DNA from 3 places in the Phenylobacterium sp. LH3H17 genome. Region 1 is predicted to be linked to each of the others. Evidence: predicted binding sites of a transcription regulator. Region 1 holds the regulator's gene; each other region holds the start of a gene.
The links. Region 1 encodes LexA, which represses DNA repair genes until DNA is damaged. Its sites were predicted from a motif close to ATGTTCNCNANNTGTTCT; they were not measured.
Positions count from the first base shown of each region.

Region 2: the regulator LexA is predicted to act here: its motif matches at 1,044-1,061, upstream of ssb (single-stranded DNA-binding protein).
Region 3: the regulator LexA is predicted to act here: its motif matches at 1,258-1,275, upstream of recA (recombinase RecA).

Region 1 is NZ_CP101283.1:2,145,717-2,148,988, forward strand. Features, by position in the region: gene M9M90_RS10590 (ComEC/Rec2 family competence protein) at 1-1,096, shown strand, start outside; gene lexA (transcriptional repressor LexA) at 1,077-1,766, opposite strand; gene M9M90_RS10600 (hypothetical protein) at 1,883-2,848, opposite strand; gene trpC (indole-3-glycerol phosphate synthase TrpC) at 2,845-3,272, opposite strand, start outside.
Region 2 is NZ_CP101283.1:2,437,869-2,441,140, reverse strand. Features, by position in the region: gene M9M90_RS12145 (hypothetical protein) at 1-564, shown strand, start outside; gene M9M90_RS12140 (hypothetical protein) at 604-993, shown strand; gene ssb (single-stranded DNA-binding protein) at 1,142-1,639, shown strand; gene M9M90_RS12130 (superoxide dismutase family protein) at 1,729-2,256, opposite strand; gene gyrA (DNA gyrase subunit A) at 2,367-3,272, shown strand, end outside.
Region 3 is NZ_CP101283.1:1,321,704-1,324,975, reverse strand. Features, by position in the region: gene recA (recombinase RecA) at 82-1,161, opposite strand; gene M9M90_RS06390 (choice-of-anchor L domain-containing protein) at 1,442-3,272, opposite strand, start outside.

The DNA of each region.
Region 1 (3,272 bases):
CGGCGCCATCCTCGTCGATCGTCAGGCGATCAGCCTGCGAACCCTGGCGATCGCGGCCCTGGGCATACTGATCCTGCATCCGGAGGCGGTTTCGGAGCCGGGCTTCCAGATGTCCTTCGCCGCCACCGCCGCCCTGGTGGCCCTGGCCGAGGCTTGGCCGCGGGTTCCCAAGGAAATCAACACCCCCTGGCCGATCCGCCTCGTCCAGGGGATCGGGGTCTGGACGGCGGCCAGCCTGGGGGCGAGCTTCGTGGCCGGCCTGGCCACCGGCCCCTTCGCCATGCAGCACTTCAACCGGGTCGCCACCTTCGGCCTCGTCGCCAACCTGCTGGTGGCGCCGATCTCGTCATTCCTGATGATGCCGGCCTTGGCCATTGGCGCGGTCCTGGCGCCGCTGGGCCTGGGCGCGCTCCCCCTGGCCGCAGCGGACGTGGCCATCGACACCATGAACCGGATCGCGGCGACCGCGGCGGGTCTGCCCGGGGCCCAGCTCACCGTCGCCAGCGCGCCGGGTTGGACCCTGGCGGCCGCCTTCCTGGGCATACTGTGGCTGTGTCTATGCAAGGGGCCGCTACGTTGGCTGGGCCTGCCATTTGCCCTGGCGGTGGCGATCTATCCCCGGCCGCCGGCGCCGGACGCCTGGATCGCCGCCGACGGCTCGACCGTGGCCGTGCGGGCCGGCGACGATGCGGTGTTGTTCCGTCCTGACGCCAAGCTGTTCGCCGCCGAACTCTGGGCGCGGCGCCGCGGCCTGTCGGTCCCGGAAGAGGGCCTGACGATCCGCGACGCCAGCTATGACTGCGACCGCTGGTCCTGCGCGCCGCGCCCTGGTGTCGAGACGCCAAGGGTGGCGGCGATCATGACCCGACGGGCGTCGACAATCGAGCGCAAGCTGCCGTTGTTCTGCGATTGGGCCGAGGTGGTGGTGGTGCGCGGCGAGGCCGCGCCATGCCCAGGCGCCCTGACGCTCACCGCAGCCGATTTCGCGCGCGGCGGCTCGGCCGAGCTCTATCGGGAGCCGGGCGGCTGGCGGATCGTCTGGGCGCAGGACCTGCGCGGCCAGCGCCCCTGGACGGTCAGTGGTAGCGGCGGATGAGGCCGACCAGACGGCCCTGGACCTGGATCTGGTCTGGACCGAAGATCCGGGTCTCATAGGCAGGGTTGGAGGCCTCCAGGGCGATGGAGGCGCCCTTGCGGCGCAGTCGCTTCAAGGTGGCTTCCTCGCCCATGACCAAGGCTACGACGATATCGCCGGAATTGGCCGCGTCGGTCTTGCGGATCACCACATAGTCGCCGTCGAGGATGCCGGCGTTGATCATCGAGTCGCCCTGGACCTCGAGGACGAAGTGCTCGCCCGCGCCCAGCATGACTTCGGGAACGGGAAGGCGGTCGCGTTCCTGCTGGATCGCCTCGATGGGCGTGCCGGCCGCGATCTTGCCCAGGACCGGCAGGTCGCGGGTGTCGTTGGCCACCATCGGCGCGGCCTGACCGGCCTCCACCAGCTGCGGCTTGAAGGGGGAGCGGCCCTTGGGCGGGGCCGTGGTGGTCGCCTGCTGCGGCAACTTCACCACCTCCAGCGCCCGGGCCCGATGGGGCAGGCGGCGCAGGAAGCCGCGCTCCTCGAGCGCGGTGATCAGCCGATGGATGCCGGACTTGGACGCCAGATCGAGCGCCTCCTTCATCTCGTCGAAGGAAGGCGAAACTCCGCTTTCCTTGATCCGCTCATGGATGAACATGAGCAGTTCGTGCTGTTTACGGGTGAGCATGGCAGTCGAGCCCTTGGAGAACAAAGCGCAAACGTTGGTAATGTTCTCTAGGTGTTCCTGGTTAATGTCAAGTTACCGGCTTCGCCGTTGAAATTTCAGGCCTTTCCGAGAACCCGTCAGGACGCAATCCGCGGCAGGCGACTCAGGGGCCGGCTCGCGGGGTAGACGGCCAGGAATCGCTCGGCCACGAAGTGGAGAACCACGTCGGGGCGCTCGCGCTCGATGAAGTCGGCGAGCACGTCGCCCTCGTGCCAGACATAGACCGAGCGAGAGAAGTGCTCGGCCAGGAAGTCGATACTGAGGGTGGCGGTGGAGTCGCGGAACACCACGGCGGTCGGCAGGCTCTTGTCGTCCTGTTCCTTGATGATCAGCTCGCGGCCGTCGAAGATTTCAGCGTAGTCGTGGGGGACCTCGACCGTGCGCGCCTTGACCTCATCGTCGCGGACCGAGAGCGCGATGGTCAGCTCCAGCATGGTCCCGCGCGCCCGGCCGAGCTTGGCCTCGGCCTCGAACTCGTCCTTCTGGGCCTCGTCGATCTGGACATAGACGTCACCCTCCATGCCCGCGATCCAGGAGCGCATCTCGCCATAGGTCTTGGGGGGATGGGTGGCGATGCCGGCCTCGCGCACGGCCTCGATGGCGATACGGTAAAGGTGGTAGGCGCCCAGCCAGTTCACATGGGTGTCACCGCGGAAATAGAGCAGACCGAAGCGCTTCAGGCGGTCGAAGGCCTCAGCCACGTAGCGCACGTCCTTGGGCGCCATGGCGGTCATGAGGATGGCCGGGCGATGGCGCGAGAGCGTCAGCCGGTCCAGGCCGAGCGGCAGATATTCGCGATAGGCGACGCTCTTTTCCGGGCTGATGAACATCAGATAGGGCGCCGACCCGATCAGCCTCTGGCGCTCGGCCAGAATGGCGGCGACGCGGTCGCGTTCAGAGCGGGCCCAGCGCTTCAGGCCGAACTGCCAACTGAGAAAGTCGTGGGTGTCGTTGACCAGGAAGACCCAGCCGCCCTGCGCGATCAGGGCCTTGCCCACCTGCCGGGCCTTGGCCGCGCCGACGCGGCGGCGCGCGCCGATCAAGCGAGCAGGGCCTTTGTGGCTGCGGCGACGTCGGCCTGCCGCATCAGGCTCTCGCCCACCAGCATGGCTCGAGCGCCGGCTCGCTCCAGCCGCGCGGCGTCGGCTGGCGTGAAGAGGCCGCTCTCGGTGACCAGCAGGGCGCCGGCAGGCGCACCGGCGGCCAGCCGTTCGGTGATGGCCAGGTCGACGGTGAAGGTGCGCAGGTCGCGGTTATTGACCCCCACCAGGTCGGCGCCCAGCTTTCCCGCCCGGGCCATCTCGGCCTCGTCGTGCACCTCGACCAGGGCGTCCATGCCCAGCCGCGCGGCTTCCGAGATAAGGTCGGCGGCCATCGCATCGTCGACCATGGCCAGGATCACCAGGATGGCGTCGGCGCCCAGGCCGCGGGACTCCGCAACCTGCCAGGGATCGACCAGGAACTCCT
Region 2 (3,272 bases), 290 kb from region 1:
CCGCCAGCCTCGCAGGGCGGCCTGGTGGTGGAGACCGGCGCAGCCGACGACGGACGCCTCGATCCCGCCCGACCCCTGCGCTGCTACGTCGCCGGACAATATGTAGGCGAAGTGACCCTGGCCGACTGCGCCAAGCGCAACGGCGTGGCCACCGGCGCCCTGGACGTGGGTGTCGACGAGGCCGGAAACCTGGCCGCCGCCGACCAGGCCGGAACCATGCTGACCCCGCTGCCTCCCGTGGAGGATGCGCCGGCCGAGGCGCCGACCGCGACCCCCGCCGCGCCCGCGCCCGCCGCGACGCCGGCCGCGTCCGTTCCGGCCGGCGCGTGCTGGCGCTATGCCGACGGCGGCTGGCGCAAGCAGCCGGCCGACATGAGCCTGAACGCATGCGTGCAGATCCTGTTCGCCGGACGCTGCGAGCGTTCGGGCGGCGCCACCTATGGACGCTGGATGCAGCAGACCCTGCGCCTGGTCCCGGGAAGGGTGGAGGTGTCGGGCGACAACCGCAGCTTCCGGCCCTTGGCCAGCCAGGCCGAGAACTGTTCGATCTCCCCCGTGGGCTGACGCCTTCGGGTCGCCGCAATCGCCGCTATAGGCTTGACCATGCTTCGCACCGCCCTGATCGCCGGCCTCTCCGTCCTAGCCCTCGCCGCCTGCGCCAAGAAGACCCTGCCGCCTGGTGGCGAAGGCATCTGCTGGCATGTGGGGCAGGGGAAGGACGGCAAGCTCAAGTACAACAAGCTGGCCACCGGCGTGGCCGACCTGGAACACTGCGCCGCGGCGTTGGAGACCATGCGGCTGAAGTTCCTGCGCATGGGCGGCTCGAACCGCGAGGTCGCCGGCGCCTTCAAGGGCAATTTCATCTTCGTCGAGCGGAACGGGATATTCACGGCGCCGACGATGGAATCGCATCGCTATCTGGCTCTGGTGCGCACGGGCGACGGCCGCCTGGCCATCCCGGGCGCCATGCCCCAGCGGCCCCCTGGCCAGTAGGCGCGGCGTTCCGGCGCAGCAGACACCTGTGGACGAAGCTGCGCAAGGTGAGAACAAAGGCGGAACATTAACTTGATCCGCTGAGCACCCTCCGCTAGCGTCCGGGCCGAGCGCGAGCGCGCAAGCACGGAAAGCAAGGGACACTCACATGGCGGGCAGCGTCAACAAGGTCATTCTCGTCGGCAATCTGGGCGCCGACCCCGAGATCCGCAGCCTCACCTCGGGGGACCGCGTCGCCAATCTGCGCGTCGCCACTTCGGAAACCTGGCGCGACAAGTCTTCGGGCGAGCGCAAGGAAAAGACCGAGTGGCACCGGGTGGTGATCTTCAACGACAACCTAGTCAAGGTCGCCGAACAGTACCTGCGTAAGGGCTCCAAGGTCTACATCGAGGGCTCGATCCAGACCCGCAAGTGGACCGATCAGTCGGGCGTGGAGAAATTCTCCACCGAGATCGTGCTGCAGAAGTTCCGCGGGGAACTGACCATGCTCGACGGCCGCGGCGACAGCGAGGGCGCGAGCTCCGGCGGCGACTATGGCGGAGCGAGCAGTGGCGGTGGCGGGTTCGGCGGCGGCGGCCAGCGCCGCCCGGCCTCCGGTCCCCGCGAGGACTTCTCGGCCGACCTGGACGACGAAATTCCGTTCTAGGGGGACCACCCCTCGGGACAGGACGTGGCCGGTTTCCTTTGGGGGACCGGCCATTTCGTTTGGCCGACCCCGTCCGGCCCCCTTGCCCATCACCCCGCCGGGATGACCCCGCAGGCGATGCGCGCGCCGGCTCCGCCGATAGGCTGGGCCTTGTGATCGTCGGGATTGGCGTGGATCACCAGGGCCGAGCCATCCTTGTCGGCCAGGGCTTCCCGAGCCGCCGTCGACCCCAGGGACACATAGGTCGAGAACACCTCCGCCTGGCCGCTGCCGTCGGGGGCGACGAAGATGTTGGGCAGATCCCCGGCCTCGTTGGCGTCGGGGTTCAGCAGGCCGTGGACCATGGTCGCCTTGCCGTGCACGTGACCGCCCGCCGAGGTGAAGTCTGCCTTCGAGCAATCGCCCTTCTCGTGAAAATGCAGGCCGTGCCAGCCGGGGGCGACGCCCTTGAGCTCAATCCGCGCCAGGACGCCGTTCGGAGCCTGGGCCAGGCTCGCCGTCCCGACCGAGGCGCCGCTGGAATTCCTCAATTCGATCCGCAGGTTGGCCGGTTCGTCGGCCGCCCATGCCGCAGTTGCGAAAAGGGTGGCAATCGTGGCGGCGAGGGCATATCTCATGGGGCGTTCGACCTGGGTTCGGGTGGTGACGGAAGTTGGCCTTCGCGGCCTGCGGATGATAACTACTGAACTCTGTTTTGTGTCCGATTCTAACCGGCTAAATCCTCTCCTTGACCGACGAAACCCATACCCCGCCGGATGACGGGCGGCGCGGGGGCATCGCCCCTATCGCCATCGAAGATGAGCTGAAGCGCTCATATCTCGACTACGCCATGAGCGTGATCGTCAGCCGCGCCCTGCCGGACGCGCGCGACGGCCTCAAGCCCGTGCACCGCCGCATCCTGTTCTCGATGAACGAGCAGGGACATACGCCCGACCGGGCCTATGTGAAGTCCGCGCGCGTGGTCGGGGACGTGATGGGTAAGTACCATCCGCACGGCGACGCCTCGATCTACTTCACCATGGTGCGGATGGCCCAGCCGTTCTCCATGGGACTGCTGCTGATCGACGGCCAGGGCAACTTCGGCTCGGTGGACAACGATCCGCCGGCGGCCATGCGTTACACTGAAAGCCGCATGACCAAGGCCGCGATGATGATCGTGGCCGACCTCGACAAGGACACGGTCGACTTCAAGGACAACTACGACGGCTCGGAAAGCGAGCCCGTGGTCCTTCCGTCGCGCATCCCCAACCTGCTGGTCAACGGCGCGGGCGGCATCGCCGTCGGCATGGCCACCAATATCCCTCCCCACAACCTGGGCGAGATCGTCGACGCCTGCCTGGCCTATGTGGACGATCCTGCCGTCACCCTGGACGCCCTGCTGGATATCGTGCCGGGCCCCGACTTCCCCACCGGTGGCGAGATCATCGGTCGCACGGGCGCGCGCACGGCGCTGGCGACCGGCCGCGGCTCGGTGATCATGCGCGGCAAGGCGGCCATCGAGACGGTCCGCAAAGATCGCGAAGCCATTGTCATCACCCAGATCCCGTATCAGGTGAACAAGGCCGCCATGGTCGAGCGGATCGCCGAACTGGTGCGCGAGAAGCGCATCGAGGGCGTGGCCGACCTGCGCGAC
Region 3 (3,272 bases), 820 kb from region 1:
CGCGCGGGGCCGGGCTCTCGGCGAGCTCGGGCGTCGGGTTGGCGGACCCAGGCTCACGGAGCCCAGGCGGCCGTCCGATCCCTATTCCTCGTCGGCGCCGTCTTCGTCGCCGGTCGGGCCGACCAGCAGCTCTTCCTCGATGACTTCCTTGGCGCCGCGGACCTGCTTCTCGATCTGGGCGGCGATGTCGGGGTTGTTCTTGAGGAACTCCCGGGCGTTATCGCGGCCCTGGCCGATGCGCTGGCTGTTCCAGGAGAACCAGGAGCCGGACTTCTCGATGACGTTGGCCTTGACGCCCAGGTCGATGATCTCGCCCAGCTTGGAGATGCCCTCGCCGTACATGATGTCGAACTCGACCTCGCGGAACGGCGGGGCCACCTTATTCTTCACCACCTTGACGCGGACATTGTTGCCGACGATCTCGTCGCGCACCTTGACCGAGCCGGTGCGGCGGATGTCCAGGCGCACCGAGGCGTAGAACTTCAGCGCGTTGCCGCCGGTGGTCGTCTCCGGCGAGCCGTACATGACGCCGATCTTCATGCGGATCTGGTTGATGAAGATCACCAGGGTGCCGGCCTTGGAGATCGAGGCGGTGAGCTTGCGCAGGGCCTGGCTCATCAGCCGGGCCTGCAGGCCGGGCAGGCTGTCGCCCATCTCGCCTTCGATTTCCGCCCGCGGCGTCAGGGCCGCGACCGAGTCGATGACGATGATGTCGACGGCGCCGGAGCGCACCAGGGTGTCGGTGATCTCGAGCGCCTGCTCGCCGGTGTCGGGCTGGGAGACCAGCAGGTCGTCCAGGTTGACGCCCAGCTTGCGGGCATAGGCGGGGTCGAGCGCATGCTCGGCGTCCACGAAGGCCGCGGTGCCGCCGTTCTTCTGGACCTCGGCCACCACGTGCAGGGCCAGAGTGGTCTTGCCGGAGCTTTCCGGGCCGTAGATCTCGACCACCCGGCCCTTGGGCAGGCCGCCGATGCCCAGCGCGATGTCGAGCCCGAGGGAGCCGGTGGACACCGCCTCGACCTCGATCTGGCTCTTGGAGCCAAGCTTCATCACCGAGCCCTTACCGAAGGCCCGGTCGATCTGCGCCAACGCCGCTTCCAGCGCGCGCGCCTTATCGCCTTCGTCTCTGCCCACGAGTTTCAACGCCGATTGCCCAGTCACCTTGGACGCTCCTTGTTTCATGATTCCGTCAACCCAACCCGACCGGCCCAACAATTCGCAACCCGTCGTCGCAACAAGGTGTGCCCCGTTTGTTCTCTGTTCGCAAGATGTTCTTTTTTGCGTGGCGGCGCGGGTGCGACCGGTTTTGACGCAGCGAGGTTAGGAGGGAATTTACATGTTGCGCCGCGCTCCCAGGACCCGCGTTCGGAAAGCCGACCCAAGCGCGCCGCCAAGGCTGAGCCGGGCAGGCCGACCCCTCTCGGGGCCGGCCCCGGCAGGCTCACAGCAGAAAGTCGCCGGAGACCAGCGGCGCGTCAGCGAAGACGTTGATCGCAAAGTCCGCGATCCCGTCGCCGTTCACGTCGCCCTGCACGACATAGTGGTCCACAGAGTAGAGGGAGACGAGTTCGCCGGCCTTGTGGGTGAAGCCGCTCACCAGGGTAAAGGCGTCGTTCTTCCCGTTCACGATCGCGTCGATGCCGGACAGGTCGATGCGGTCACCATCGGCATGGCTGAAGTCATAGACCGTATCGCGCGCACTCACCGCGGAGTCGGTCAGACCCTGGAACACAAACCGGTCACCGCCCGCCCCGCCCCAGAGGCCGTCGCCGCCGCCGCCGCCGGTCAGGACGTCACCGCCGCCACCGCCGCTGAGGCCGTTGGCGGCCGCATTGCCGGTCAGGGTGTCGCCATAGGACGAACCTTGCAGGTTCTCGAGGTTGACGAGCGTGTCCTTGCCCGCGCCGCCGGTGTCCTGAGCCTTGGAGAGCGCAAGGCCGACCTTCACCGCCGCCGTCGCGCTGGCATAGGAGGCCGTGTCGGAGCCGGCGCCACCGTCAAGGCGGTCCGCACCGGCGCCGCCGTCCAGGACGTCGTCCCCGGCCAAACCGGCGAGGGTGTCGGCGCCAGCGAGGCCGGAAAGCTGGTCGTCGCCAGCGCCGCCCGCGAGGGAGTCACCACCCGACGTCCCGGTGAGGATCAAGTTCGCCAGCGGCTCGGGGGCCACTGTCAGCGTGAAAACGTCCGAGACCGAGAGGCCGCCGGGGTCGTTCGCGCTCACCCGGATGTCCAGGGTTCTCGCGGTCGAGGGCGTGCCCGCGAAAGCGCCAGTCGCGGGATTGAACGCCAGCCAGGCCGGCAGCGCCGATCCGTCGGCCAGCGTCGCCTTCAGGGCCAGGACGTCGCCGTCCACGTCCGCGAAGGTCCCGGCGGCCACCTGGTACGACAGGGCGGAGCCCGCCGTCGCCGTCGTGTCGGCCAGGGGCGCGGCCAGGGTCGGCGCGTCATCGACGCCCGTGACCGTGAACACGGCCTGGGCCGGCGTCACGGCCAGACCGTCGGTGACGCCGTAGTCGATCGTCAGCGTCGTCTGCAGGCCTGCCGCCAGGGCCTGGAAGGCTGCGTTGGCGGGGTCGAGCACGAAGGCGGCGGTCTGGGCGTCGAAGCTGACGCCCGCAGGCAGCTGCGCCGGCAGGCCGGTCACGCTGAGCGTCGTCCCGACGTCCGCGTCGGTCGCCTGGGCGAGCGCCGAGAGGGTCACGCTCGCGCCGTCTTCGGCGGCCGAGGCGGTCACCGGGCCAGTGACCACGGGCGCGATGTTGGTCGTGCCGCTCGTGCCGGGCGCCACGGTCTTGTCGCTGAACGCCAGCATCTCGATGTTGGCGATCTGGGTCACGCCGTCGGGCGAGCCCGCGCGCAGGTCGGTCACCCGCCAGCCGTCGCCGCCGGCGATGACCGAATAGTCGGCGAAAGCCCCCGAGAGGACCACGGTGTCGACCCCGGCGCCGCCGTCGAGTTCGTCGCTGCCGCCTTCGACATGTATCGTGTCGTCACCCGCGCCGGCGAAGACCTTATCGTTGTCCGCGCCGTCGTGGATCTGGTCGTCGCCGTCACCGGCCGTGATCATGTCGTCGCCCGCGCCGCCCCAGATGGTGTCGGCCTCGTTGGTGGCGAGCGGCTGCAGGACGGGCGCCTGGGTCAGCGAGATCGCGTCGTCCCTGGCCGTACCGAAGATCGCGGTCCCGCCACTGACCAGCCCGCCTGGCGCGAAGGTCCCGTCGGCGAACTTGAGGGTCTCGACGTGGTGGACCGTGTCCGTCCCGTCGGGCGCG